DNA from 3 places in the Streptomyces sp. NPDC088387 genome. Region 3 is predicted to be linked to each of the others. Evidence: riboswitches for the same ligand, from Rfam matches in the RefSeq annotation. Region 3 holds a riboswitch; each other region holds the start of a gene.
The links. Region 3 has a riboswitch for cyclic di-AMP ahead of ACIQAC_RS13940 (transglycosylase SLT domain-containing protein). Riboswitches for the same ligand answer to the same signal wherever they lie in the genome.
Positions count from the first base shown of each region.

Region 1: it holds a riboswitch for cyclic di-AMP, as region 3 does, so the genes downstream of both, ACIQAC_RS08265 (M23 family metallopeptidase) here and ACIQAC_RS13940 (transglycosylase SLT domain-containing protein) in region 3, are expected to answer to the same signal.
Region 2: it holds a riboswitch for cyclic di-AMP, as region 3 does, so the genes downstream of both, ACIQAC_RS06890 (peptidoglycan DD-metalloendopeptidase family protein) here and ACIQAC_RS13940 (transglycosylase SLT domain-containing protein) in region 3, are expected to answer to the same signal.

Region 1 is NZ_JBIVNC010000003.1:20,445-23,709, forward strand. Features, by position in the region: gene ACIQAC_RS08260 (PrsW family intramembrane metalloprotease) at 1-579, shown strand, start outside; gene ACIQAC_RS08265 (M23 family metallopeptidase) at 632-1,678, opposite strand; cyclic di-AMP (ydaO/yuaA leader) riboswitch at 1,690-1,847, opposite strand; gene ACIQAC_RS08270 (PP2C family protein-serine/threonine phosphatase) at 2,054-3,196, opposite strand.
Region 2 is NZ_JBIVNC010000002.1:523,182-526,446, reverse strand. Features, by position in the region: gene ACIQAC_RS06905 (helix-turn-helix domain-containing protein) at 1-347, shown strand, start outside; gene ACIQAC_RS06900 (DUF6126 family protein) at 344-460, shown strand; gene ACIQAC_RS06895 (tyrosine-protein phosphatase) at 477-1,274, opposite strand; cyclic di-AMP (ydaO/yuaA leader) riboswitch at 1,790-1,957, shown strand; gene ACIQAC_RS06890 (peptidoglycan DD-metalloendopeptidase family protein) at 1,962-2,954, shown strand; gene ACIQAC_RS06885 (SGNH/GDSL hydrolase family protein) at 3,162-3,265, shown strand, end outside.
Region 3 is NZ_JBIVNC010000004.1:535,967-539,231, reverse strand. Features, by position in the region: gene ACIQAC_RS13945 (HAD family hydrolase) at 1-788, shown strand, start outside; gene ACIQAC_RS13940 (transglycosylase SLT domain-containing protein) at 900-1,373, opposite strand; cyclic di-AMP (ydaO/yuaA leader) riboswitch at 1,379-1,514, opposite strand; gene ACIQAC_RS13935 (CocE/NonD family hydrolase) at 1,822-3,265, opposite strand, start outside.

The DNA of each region.
Region 1 (3,265 bases), on a different contig from region 3:
CTGCACGCCTTCTGGAACGGCTCGTCGACCTTCGGCGACTACGGCTTCTTCGCGGTCTACGGCGTGTTCATGGTCCCCGCGTTCGCGCTGCTGACCTGGCTGATGATCTGGACCCGGCAGCGCGAACTGCGCCTGGTCCGCGAGGAACTGCCCGCCTACGCGGCCGCCGGCTGGCTGGCCCCTTCGGAGCCCTACGCGCTCGGCTCGATGCGGGCCCGCGGTCTGGCCCGTGAGTACGCCGGCCGCCACCTGGGCAGACCGGCCGCCCGCGCGGTGGCCCAGTACGAGTCGTACGCGACGTCCCTGGCGTTTCTGCGCCGCCGGGGCCGCCGGGGTCTCGCGGGCCCCGACTTCGTGGAGCGCGAGCGGGCGTTGCTGAACGAGCTGTGGCGGCGCCGGGACATCGCCCGTCCCGCCCTCGACCACGCCGCACGGGCCACCGCACCACCGGTCCCGGTGATCACCCCGTGGCCCCTGCCCACGTACGGCGGCCACAGCGGCTACGGCGTTCACAGCGGCTACGGCGGTTACGGCCCGGTCGGTCCGCACCCCGCCTACTACAACCCGTACCGCTCATAACAGCGGCCCTGACGTCGAGGGTTCGTCGTCAGGGCCGTGAGGGGAACTCGGCTCAGGGGTTGAGGCCCTTGCCGCGCAGCCACGCCATGGGGTCGATGCCGCCGCCACCGGGGGTGTGGACCTCCAGGTGGAGGTGGGCGCCGGTGACGTTGCCGGTGGCGCCGACGCGGCCGATGACCTCGCCGGTGGTGACCTTCTGGCCGACGCTGACGCCGATCGACGACTGGTGGGCGTACCAGATCTCGGTGCCGTCATCGAGGGTCAGCACGGTCTTGTAGCCGTACGAGCCGTTCCAGCCGGCCTCGGTGATGGTGCCGCCGTGCACGGCCTTGATCGGCGTGCCGGTGGGCGCGGCGAAGTCGAGGCCCGTGTGGTAGCCGGAGGACCACAGGGCGCCGGCCTGACCGAAGGTCGAGGTGAGGGTGTACGAGGAGGTCGGGAGCGTGAACTCCTTGGCCAGCTTGGCGAGCCGCTCGGCCTCGGCCTTCTGCGCGGCCTCCTCCTCCGCCTTCTTCTTGGCGGCGGCGGCCTTCTCCTTGGCCTCTTTCTCGGCCTTGGCGGCGGCGTCGGCGGCCTGCTTCTCGGCCTTGGCCAGCGCGAGCTGCGCGGTCTTGGTGTCGAGCTGCTTCTGCTGGTTCTCGGCCTGCGCCAGGATGCGGGTGCGCAGCACCTCACCGGCGTCCGAGGTGCCCTGCTCGGTGTCGGTCGTGGACACGCCGAGGCTGCTGAGCGGGGTGCTGGAGGTCTGGGAGAGGGGCTCGGTGTCGTCGCCGTCGTCCGAGCCGAAGGGGCTGCCGACCGAGGGCAGGTCCGGCATGGAGATGGACACCGGGGGCTTGCCGGTCTGCGCGGTGGCCATACCGCCCGCGCCGACGGCGGCTATGACACCGACGCCCAGGACGGTCGAGCTACGGGCGAGTCCACCGCCGCGCTGCTTGGAGACGCGGTGCCGGCCGCGCACGGGGCGGACGGTCTCGGCGGTGGGGTTCCATTCCTCCCACGGGCCCTCGTCGGTGCGGGGGGCGCCGTAACCGAAGGTTTCCTCGGTGCGCTGTGCGGGGACGAACGGGGCCTCAGGAGCAGGCCTGTTGGACGCCACGTAGGCGTACTCCTTTCCTTCCTTCTCGCCTACCGGGTTAGCTGACGGGTTCGGAGCAGGAAGGTCTCCTACGCGCGTATATGTGCCGTGTTGCCACGACCACATACGCCCGATTCACCCCAAGTTGGTGGTTCCCCGGTTCCCTTGCGGAATTCGGCGCTTGAGCACGGAGCCGTCTCTTGTGACGGCTGGGACGACCGCGCTGCGTTATCGGACGTTAATAGAACCGGGGGGTGATTTCCAAGCGGTTCCACTTGATCGTTAACGCTTTCCCGCCGGACGTACGGGCCATGAGCGGCGAAAATCGGGCGAGTTGACCACGCCACGTATGTCACAAGAGTTTTGACGGTGACTCAGATGTTATGCGGAGGGCGTTCACTCACTTACCGGCTGTGACGAAGCCCCCGTCCGGCGTACGGCGAGCAGTGCCATGTCGTCCGTCATCCGGCCCCCGGTGTGCCGCCGCACGTCCTCCGCGAGCGTGGTCAGCAGATCCCCCGGCCCCGCGAAGACCCGGCCGGACAGCCGCTCCTCGGGCAGGAAGAACTCCCCGCGCGCGTCCCGCGCCTCGGACACCCCGTCGGTGTACAGCAGCAGCATGGCCCCGGCGGGAAACGCGTACTCCTCCACCCGGTCCGGCCAGTTGCCGAGATCGCCCATCCCGAGCGGCAGCGCCGGCTCGGTGGCCGGCAGCGGCCGCAGCGCGCCGTCCGCGTACAGCAGCAGCGGCCCGGGGTGACCGCGGTTCACGATGCGCAGGACGCCCTCGCCGTGCGGGAGTTCGGCGAGTACGGCGGTGGTGAACCCCTCGACCGCGTCGAGCCCCGCGCGCCGGTCGCCCTCGCGGGCCAGCGCCCGCTCCAGCCGCCCCGCGACCGCCTCCAGGGTCGCCTCCTGCTCGGCCGCCTCCCGGAACGTCCCGATGAGCACGGCCACGGCCGCCACCGCGCCCATGCCCTTGCCGCGCACGTCCCCGACCAGCAGCCGGACCCCGGCCGGGCAGTCCTGCACCGCGTACAGGTCGCCGCCGATGAAGGCACCGGCCTGCGCGGCCTCGTAACGGACGGCGATCTCGAACCCGTCGATCCGCTCGGCGGGCTCCGGCAGCACCGCCCGCTGGGCGGCCTCGGCGATCTGGCGGGCGGTGGCGAGCCGTTCGTCGCTGCGCCGGACCAGGGTGTTGATGAGGAGGGCCAGCCCGGAGACGGTCAGCACGGTGATCGTCTCGGTGACCGACTCCGCGCCGAGGATCACATCGAGCCGGAGATGGATCACCGCCACGGTGATCACGGCCGCCAGGCCGGTGAGGATCGTGTACCGCCGCCCGAAGAGCGGGGCGGCGACCAGGGGCGCGGCCGTGAAGAACGGGACGGCGGTGAACTCCTTCGGGGTGAAGTACTCGTACATCGCGCCGCCGACGATCAGCAGCACCGGCAGCAGCCGCACAAAGCGGCGGGCGTACGAGATGTGCCGCTGCGGTACGGGATACGGCCCCTCCGTCACGGGGTCGGGAGTCACCTCACCAGGGTTGCCGCAGCGGGGTCGACGGGCCAGTCGGGCGGGCCGACCGGATGACCCGGTGGAAGA
Region 2 (3,265 bases), on a different contig from region 3:
ACATGGAACCGACCGAGGCCGGCGGCTGGACGTACTGGCAGGCCGGCGCCTCCGGCCGCGGGATGCAGGCACTGCGCGTCCACGTACCGCACGGCTCCCAGGGCGACATCGTGCGGGTGCATCCCGGCGAGGAGTGGCTGTACGTCCTGCGGGGCCGGCTGCGGCTGCGCCTCGGGGACGCCGTGCACCAGCTCGGTCCCGGGGACAGCGCGCACTTCGACTCCCTGACCCCGCACCGCATCGCCGCCCGCGACCCGGCCGGCGTCGAGCTGCTCTTTGTACACACCCTGCTTCAGAGCCCCACGGCCGCGCTCTGTCTCGGCCCGACGACGGGAGAAACACCATGAGCGAGACCGCGAAGCGCAACCGCGGAGTCTGGGTGCGGCTGTTCATCTACGTCGCCGCCGGGCATGTCTTCGCCGCGTTCCTGTACCTGCTGTTCGAGGTCGGCGCGAAGTAGCGGTGGCGGCGCGGGCTCAGTCGAGCATGCGCTGCCGCAGCCGGTCGCGGAGTTCCGGCGTCAGCTTCAGACCCTGCTCCAGATAGCCGTCGACGCCGCCCCAGGTCGCCTCGATGGTGTCGAAGGCCGTCGTCAGATACTCGGCGCGCGCGTCGAAGAGCGGGCTGATCAGCTCCATGACCTCGGGGGAGTGGGCGGAGGGGGCCTTGCTGCTGCGCCGCACCTGGTAGCGGCGGTGCTTGGCGTTGGACTCCAGATAGTCGGCGAGGATCGCCTCGCGTTCCACGCCCAGGGCGAGCAGGGTCACCGCGACCGAGATGCCCGCGCGGTCCTTGCCGGCCGCGCAGTGCATCAGGGCCGGGACGCTGTCCTCGGTGAGCGCGTGCAGCACCCGGGAGTGCTCGGCGGTGCGCTCCAGGACGATCGTGCGGTACGACTCGACCATCCGGTTCGCCGCCCTGCCGTCGGCGAGCAGGGTGCGCAGCTGGTCCAGGTCGCCCTCGCGGATCATCGTCCAGAACTCGGCGCCGTGTGCCGGGTCGGTCAGCGGCAGGTTCACGTTGCGGACGCCGGGCAGTTCGATGTCCGGGCCCTCAAGGCGCTGGTCGGCGGCGTTGCGGAAGTCGAAGACCGTGTGCAGTCCGAGGGAGGACAGGAACACGGCGTCCGCCGCGGTCGCGTGCGCGAGATGCCCGCTGCGGAACAGCACTCCCCGACGCACCCGGCGGCCGTCCACCGTCGGCAGCCCGCCCACGTCCCGGAAGTTGCGCACGGCTTCCAGCTGTGGCTCGGTCGACGGGACCTGCTGCGTCACGGGGGGCTCCTCCCGGTCGGACCGCCGGCCCGGCTCGGGTGCCGGCCGGCGTGGGGCACCTCGACGATACGACAAGGCCTCGCGCGGAACGGTGTCGAGGCCTCCTGTCGAGGCCTCCTGCGGAACGGTGTCGCGAAACGGACGAAACCCCCGTAAAGAAGTCTGTGATTTCACTGTGCCACTCAATGCGACACTTCTCCTCCTGCGTCACATCTGGGAGTTCTGTCCGAATTGATGCGTGGATTCCAACTCGCTCTGGAATAAAGGGACCTGGAGCACTGTCACGTGAGCAGCGTCATATTCGTGACCGTGTGTCGCCCGTCATGTTCACGTAATCAGGCCGCTTTTCAAGGGGTTTTGGGAATTCGGCGTGTACCGCTTCGACGGAGGGTGACCGGGAATTCCCCGTACGGATCAAGAAGGGGACCTTCGAGTGGAACCTCTTGCTTGTCCCTTTGCGTCTTGGTCGCTTACGTTCACCACCGAATCCGGACGGAACGCCGAATCCTGCCGCCGCCCGGAAGCCGCCCACTCACCCGTGCCTCGGCAGGAGCGGGGGACCCACAGGACTTACCGCCTGTTCCGGTCTCCGGAACGGCTAGGGGTTCAGCCGCGTTCCCCGCGCGGCCGGGCATCTCCAGCCCGCACCCGACAGCTCACCTCGCAGGCGCCGGAGAGGAATTCGCCATGCCCGCGAAGGGTAAGCACCGCCGTCCCAAGAGCAAGCGTTTCACCCGCTCGATCGCCGTCGCCGGAACCGGTGGCGCCGCACTCGCACTGCCGCTGATGGGGGCCGCCGGCGCCCACGCCGCCACCGGCCAGTCCGTCACGGAGAAGGCCGCCGGAACTCTCACCGCCACGCAGGAGTCGCTGCCGCGCACGGTCACCGAGCAGCCCGTCGCGCAGCAGACCGCGACCAAGACCGCCACCCCGAAGTCCGGTGCGCACACCTACTCGGTGAAGGTCGGCGACTACCTCGCGAAGATCGCCGAGGAGCAGGACGTCACCGGCGGCTGGCAGCGGATCTACGACGACAACCGCGAGGCCGTGGGCAGCGATCCGTCGCTCATCCACCCCGGTCTGAAGCTCTCCATCGGCAAGAAGGCGGCCGACAGGCCCGCCGGCACCGACACACAGGCTTCGAAGCCGGCCGAGTCCTCCGACTCCACCGCGTCGCAGAAGACGCAGAAGTCCGAGGAGTCCAACTCCAGCCAGGCGCAGGGTGATGCGTCGTCCTCCGGCGACCAGTCCACGACCACCGCCAACGCCTCGGGCTTCAGCCTCCCGGTGGCCGGTGCCGCCGTCGGCACGCCGTACCGCATGGCGGGCAGCATGTGGTCCAGCGGCTACCACACCGGTGTCGACTTCGTCGTCCCGACCGGCACCTCCCTCAAGTCCGTCGGCAGCGGCACCGTCGTCTCCGCCGGCTGGGGCGGTGCGTACGGCAACCAGGTCGTCATCAAGCTCGCCGACGGCTTCTACGCCCAGTACGCCCACCTGTCCTCGCTGTCCGTCTCGCAGGGCCAGTCCGTGTCCGCCGGCACACAGGTCGGCCTCTCGGGCGCGACCGGCAACGTGACCGGCCCCCACCTGCACTTCGAGATCCGCACCACGCCGGACTACGGCTCCGACGTCGACCCCGTCGCCTACCTGCGCTCGCACGGTCTCTCCGTCGGCTGAGACCCCCGTCGCGCGACCACCTCCGAAGGCCGGACCCACGATCCCCGGGTCCGGCCTTCGGTGCGTACCGGTGGATATCGGGATGTGTTGCGGGACCCGTGGACTATTCCGCATTTGACCAAGGCTTGGTCCGTGGCTTATCTCACCGCCCGTCAACCCCGCCCTACGGTCGCGTAAGTCACATTCGAAGGGGAATCATGGTGCGACGTGGCAGACGATTCGAAGAGTGACAGCAGAGCAGAGATCGGGTCGTACGTGGCGCTGGGGGACAGCTTCACCGAGGGTGTGGGCGATCCCGGCCCCGACGGGGC
Region 3 (3,265 bases):
ACGCACTTGTCGCCACCGACCTGGACGGGACCCTGCTGCGCGGCGACGACACCTTCTCCGACCGCTCGTTGGCCGCGCTCGCCCGGTCGGCACGGGCCGGGGCCCGGCATCTCGTGGTCACCGGCCGGCCCGCGCCCCGGGTCCGCCCGCTCCTCGCCGAGCTGGGCAGCACCGGCCTCGCGGTGTGCGGACAGGGCGCGCAGCTGTACGACGCCGGCCGGGACCGCCTGCTCTGGTCGGTCACCCTGGACCGGGAGTTGGCCGAGACCGCGATCGGCAAGATCGAGGCGGAGGTCGGCCAGGTGTACGCGGCGGTCGACCAGGACGGGGTGCACGGGCTGACGCTGATCGAGCCCGGCTATCTGATGCCGCACCCGACCCTGCCCGCGGTGCGGGTCGGGTGGCGCGACGAACTGTGGGCCGAGCCGATCAGCAAGGTGCTGCTGCGCCATCCTTCGCTGTCCGACGACGAGCTGGCGTCGGTGGCCCGCTCGGTGGTCGGTTCGCTCGCCACGGTCACCATGTCGGGCCCGGGGACGGTCGAACTCCAGCCATGCGGGGTGACCAAGGCGACCGGTCTCGCGCTGGCGGCCCGGCGGCTCGGTGTGCGGGCCGAGGACACCATCGCGTTCGGGGACATGCCCAACGACATCCCGATGTTCGACTGGGCGGCGCACGGGGTGGCGATGGCCAACGCGCACCCCGAACTCAAGGCGGTGGCCGACGAGGTCACGACGTCGAACGAGGACGACGGCATCGCCGTCGTCCTCGAACGACTCTTTCCCTGAGAACGGCTCTTTCCCCGAAGGGAATTCACCCCTCACGGCCCCAACAAAGCAGTCGCGTACAAAACAGTCGCGTTCCTTTACGGGCCCCAACCCGCAAAGCAATGCGCTCGGTCAGTAGGCGCCGAAGACGTTGTCGATGGAGCCGTACCGGGCGGCCGCGTAGTTGCAGGCGGCGACGATGTTCGCGACCGGGTCGTACGGGTCGTACAGGGTGCCGGGCACGTGGTACGCGGCGAAGGTCGGGTCGATCACCTGGAGCAGGCCCTTGGAGGGCGTGCCCGCGAGGGCGTTGGAGTCCCAGTTGTTGACGGCAGACGGGTTGCCGGAGGACTCGCGCATCACGTTGCGGTAGATGCCGTCGTAGGTGCCCGGGATGCCGTTCTGCGCCATGACGGAGAGCGACTCGCGGATCCAGCCGTCGAGGTTGTTCGGGTACGCGGTGACCGCCTTGGTGGCGGTCGGGGTGGCCGCGGACGCGCTGGTGGCGCCGATGACCGGCAGCGCGAGCACGGCCGCGCCGGTGCCGGCGACGGCGAGCGTGCGGGTGAGGCGGCGCATGGAGGTGAAGCGGTGCAATGCGGACATGGGGATGGATTCCTCTCCGACGCCTGCGAGGTGAGCTGTCGGGTTCGGGCGGGGAGGTGCCCGGCCGGGCCCTTGCGGGCACGGCTTCACCCCGAGCCGTTCCGGCGCGTCCTTCGACGTCCGGCCCGGCGACTTACCTGGGTCCCCCACTCCTGCCGTGGATCTTTGTCGGTGGTGTGGGCGGCGGCAGGATTAGGCGTCCGCCCGACAGCGCTGGAACGTATGCGAAGCCCATGTCCGAAACAAGTAGCGGATTCACATATAGCGGCTTGTGATCTTCTTTCCGGGTGTTTGCCGCGCATGATCCTTTGCTGCTGGAAAGGGTCAACTCGCGGACCCGCAAAGGTGAATCGGCGCGGGTCTGTGAAATTCCTGTGCGCATGCGTCAGTGAGTCATGTCACGCACGATCGCAAGAGTGGTAAATCGGGCAATGAGCCCAAGTCCCTATCAACCAGCCGTCCGTGGAATCCGCTTCTCCCAGGTGCGATGGAAGACCACGTCGTCGCCCTCGGTGCAAATCACCTCATTGGAGGTCAAAAACTCCCCCTCCTCGCACCGGATCTCCGACCGCGTCCGGACCGTCGTGTCCCAGGCGAGTTCGGGCCGGTGGAGGCGGACCGTCCAGTCGGAGCGGGTCCGCGCGGACAGCGCGTCGCCCTCGGTGACCGTGTACGTCTCCAGCGCGTCCTCGGTGAACTCCAGCCCGTCGGGATAGACGCGGGTCCCGCCGTACCGGGGGTCGACCTCCAGCCGCCACTCGCCCTTGGCCACGTCCCGCACCACCAGCCGCTCGGGACGCGGCTCGTCCAGCGTGACGGGGGAGGAGACACCGAGCGGAGCCGATTGCTCGGGCTCCTCGAAACCGATCCCCTGGTCGGGTGCCGGCGCGCGGACCGGCAGTTCCAGGGCGCTGCCCGCCGGGTCCAGCGTGAAGCCGGCCTCGGAGCCGGGCTGCGGCCAGATCCACGGCCAGTACGCCGAGGAGACGGCCAGCCGGACGCGGTGCCCGGCCGGGAAGGCGTGCCCGATGCCGTTCAGCTCGAACGACACCTCCTCGGTCGCGCCCGGTGTCCACGGCACAGCCCGGTCCCGGCCCTCGCGCGCCGACAGGTTCAGCACGCCCCGGGTCACCAGGGTCGAGGAGCCGTCCGGGGCGACGTCGCAGAGCCGGGCGACCACCTGTCCGCGCGGCACCTCGCAGCGCAGCCGCAGCCGTACGCGCGGCCGTCCCAGCACCCAGGTCTCCTCGCCCAGCGGGAACTCGAAGCAGACCGACCGCGCGTCCTCCTCGCGCTGGTCCGGCGGCAGGTCGGCGTCGTTCCCGAAGGGGAAGAAGCGGCCCGCGTCGACGCCGGTGTGCATCGGGGACCGCACCGGCAGGGGGGCGCCCTGGAGGGCGTAGGTGACGGGGGTGACGGCGGGGGAGGGCCAGGCGGGCTCGCCGACCCAGCGGCCCGGCAGGGTGTCGTAGACCGTGGCCGGCGGGTGCGAGTCGCTGACGTAGGCGCGCAGCAGGGGCTCGGGGAGGTCGCCCTCGCCCTTCAGCCAGTGGTCCCACCAGCGCAGGGTCTCCTGGAGGAAGCCGATCGCCGGGCCCGGCGGCAGGCCGCGGTCGGGGTACTGGTGCGACCAGGGGCCGATCAGTCCGCGCACCCGGTCGGCCGGGAGGTGTTCGACGAGCCGCAGCACGGTGTCGCGGTACGGGTCGTGCCAGCCGCCGACGGCGAGCACCGCGGCCTTGATCGCCCCGTAGTCCTCGCAGACGCTGCCGTGCCGCCAGTAGTCGTCGCGCGTCTGGTGGCCGAGCCAGGTGTGCAGCAGGGGTTGCACCGCCTCCAGGCGGTTCAGCCACATCTCCCGCCAGGCCTCGCCGGCGTACCGCGGGTCCGGC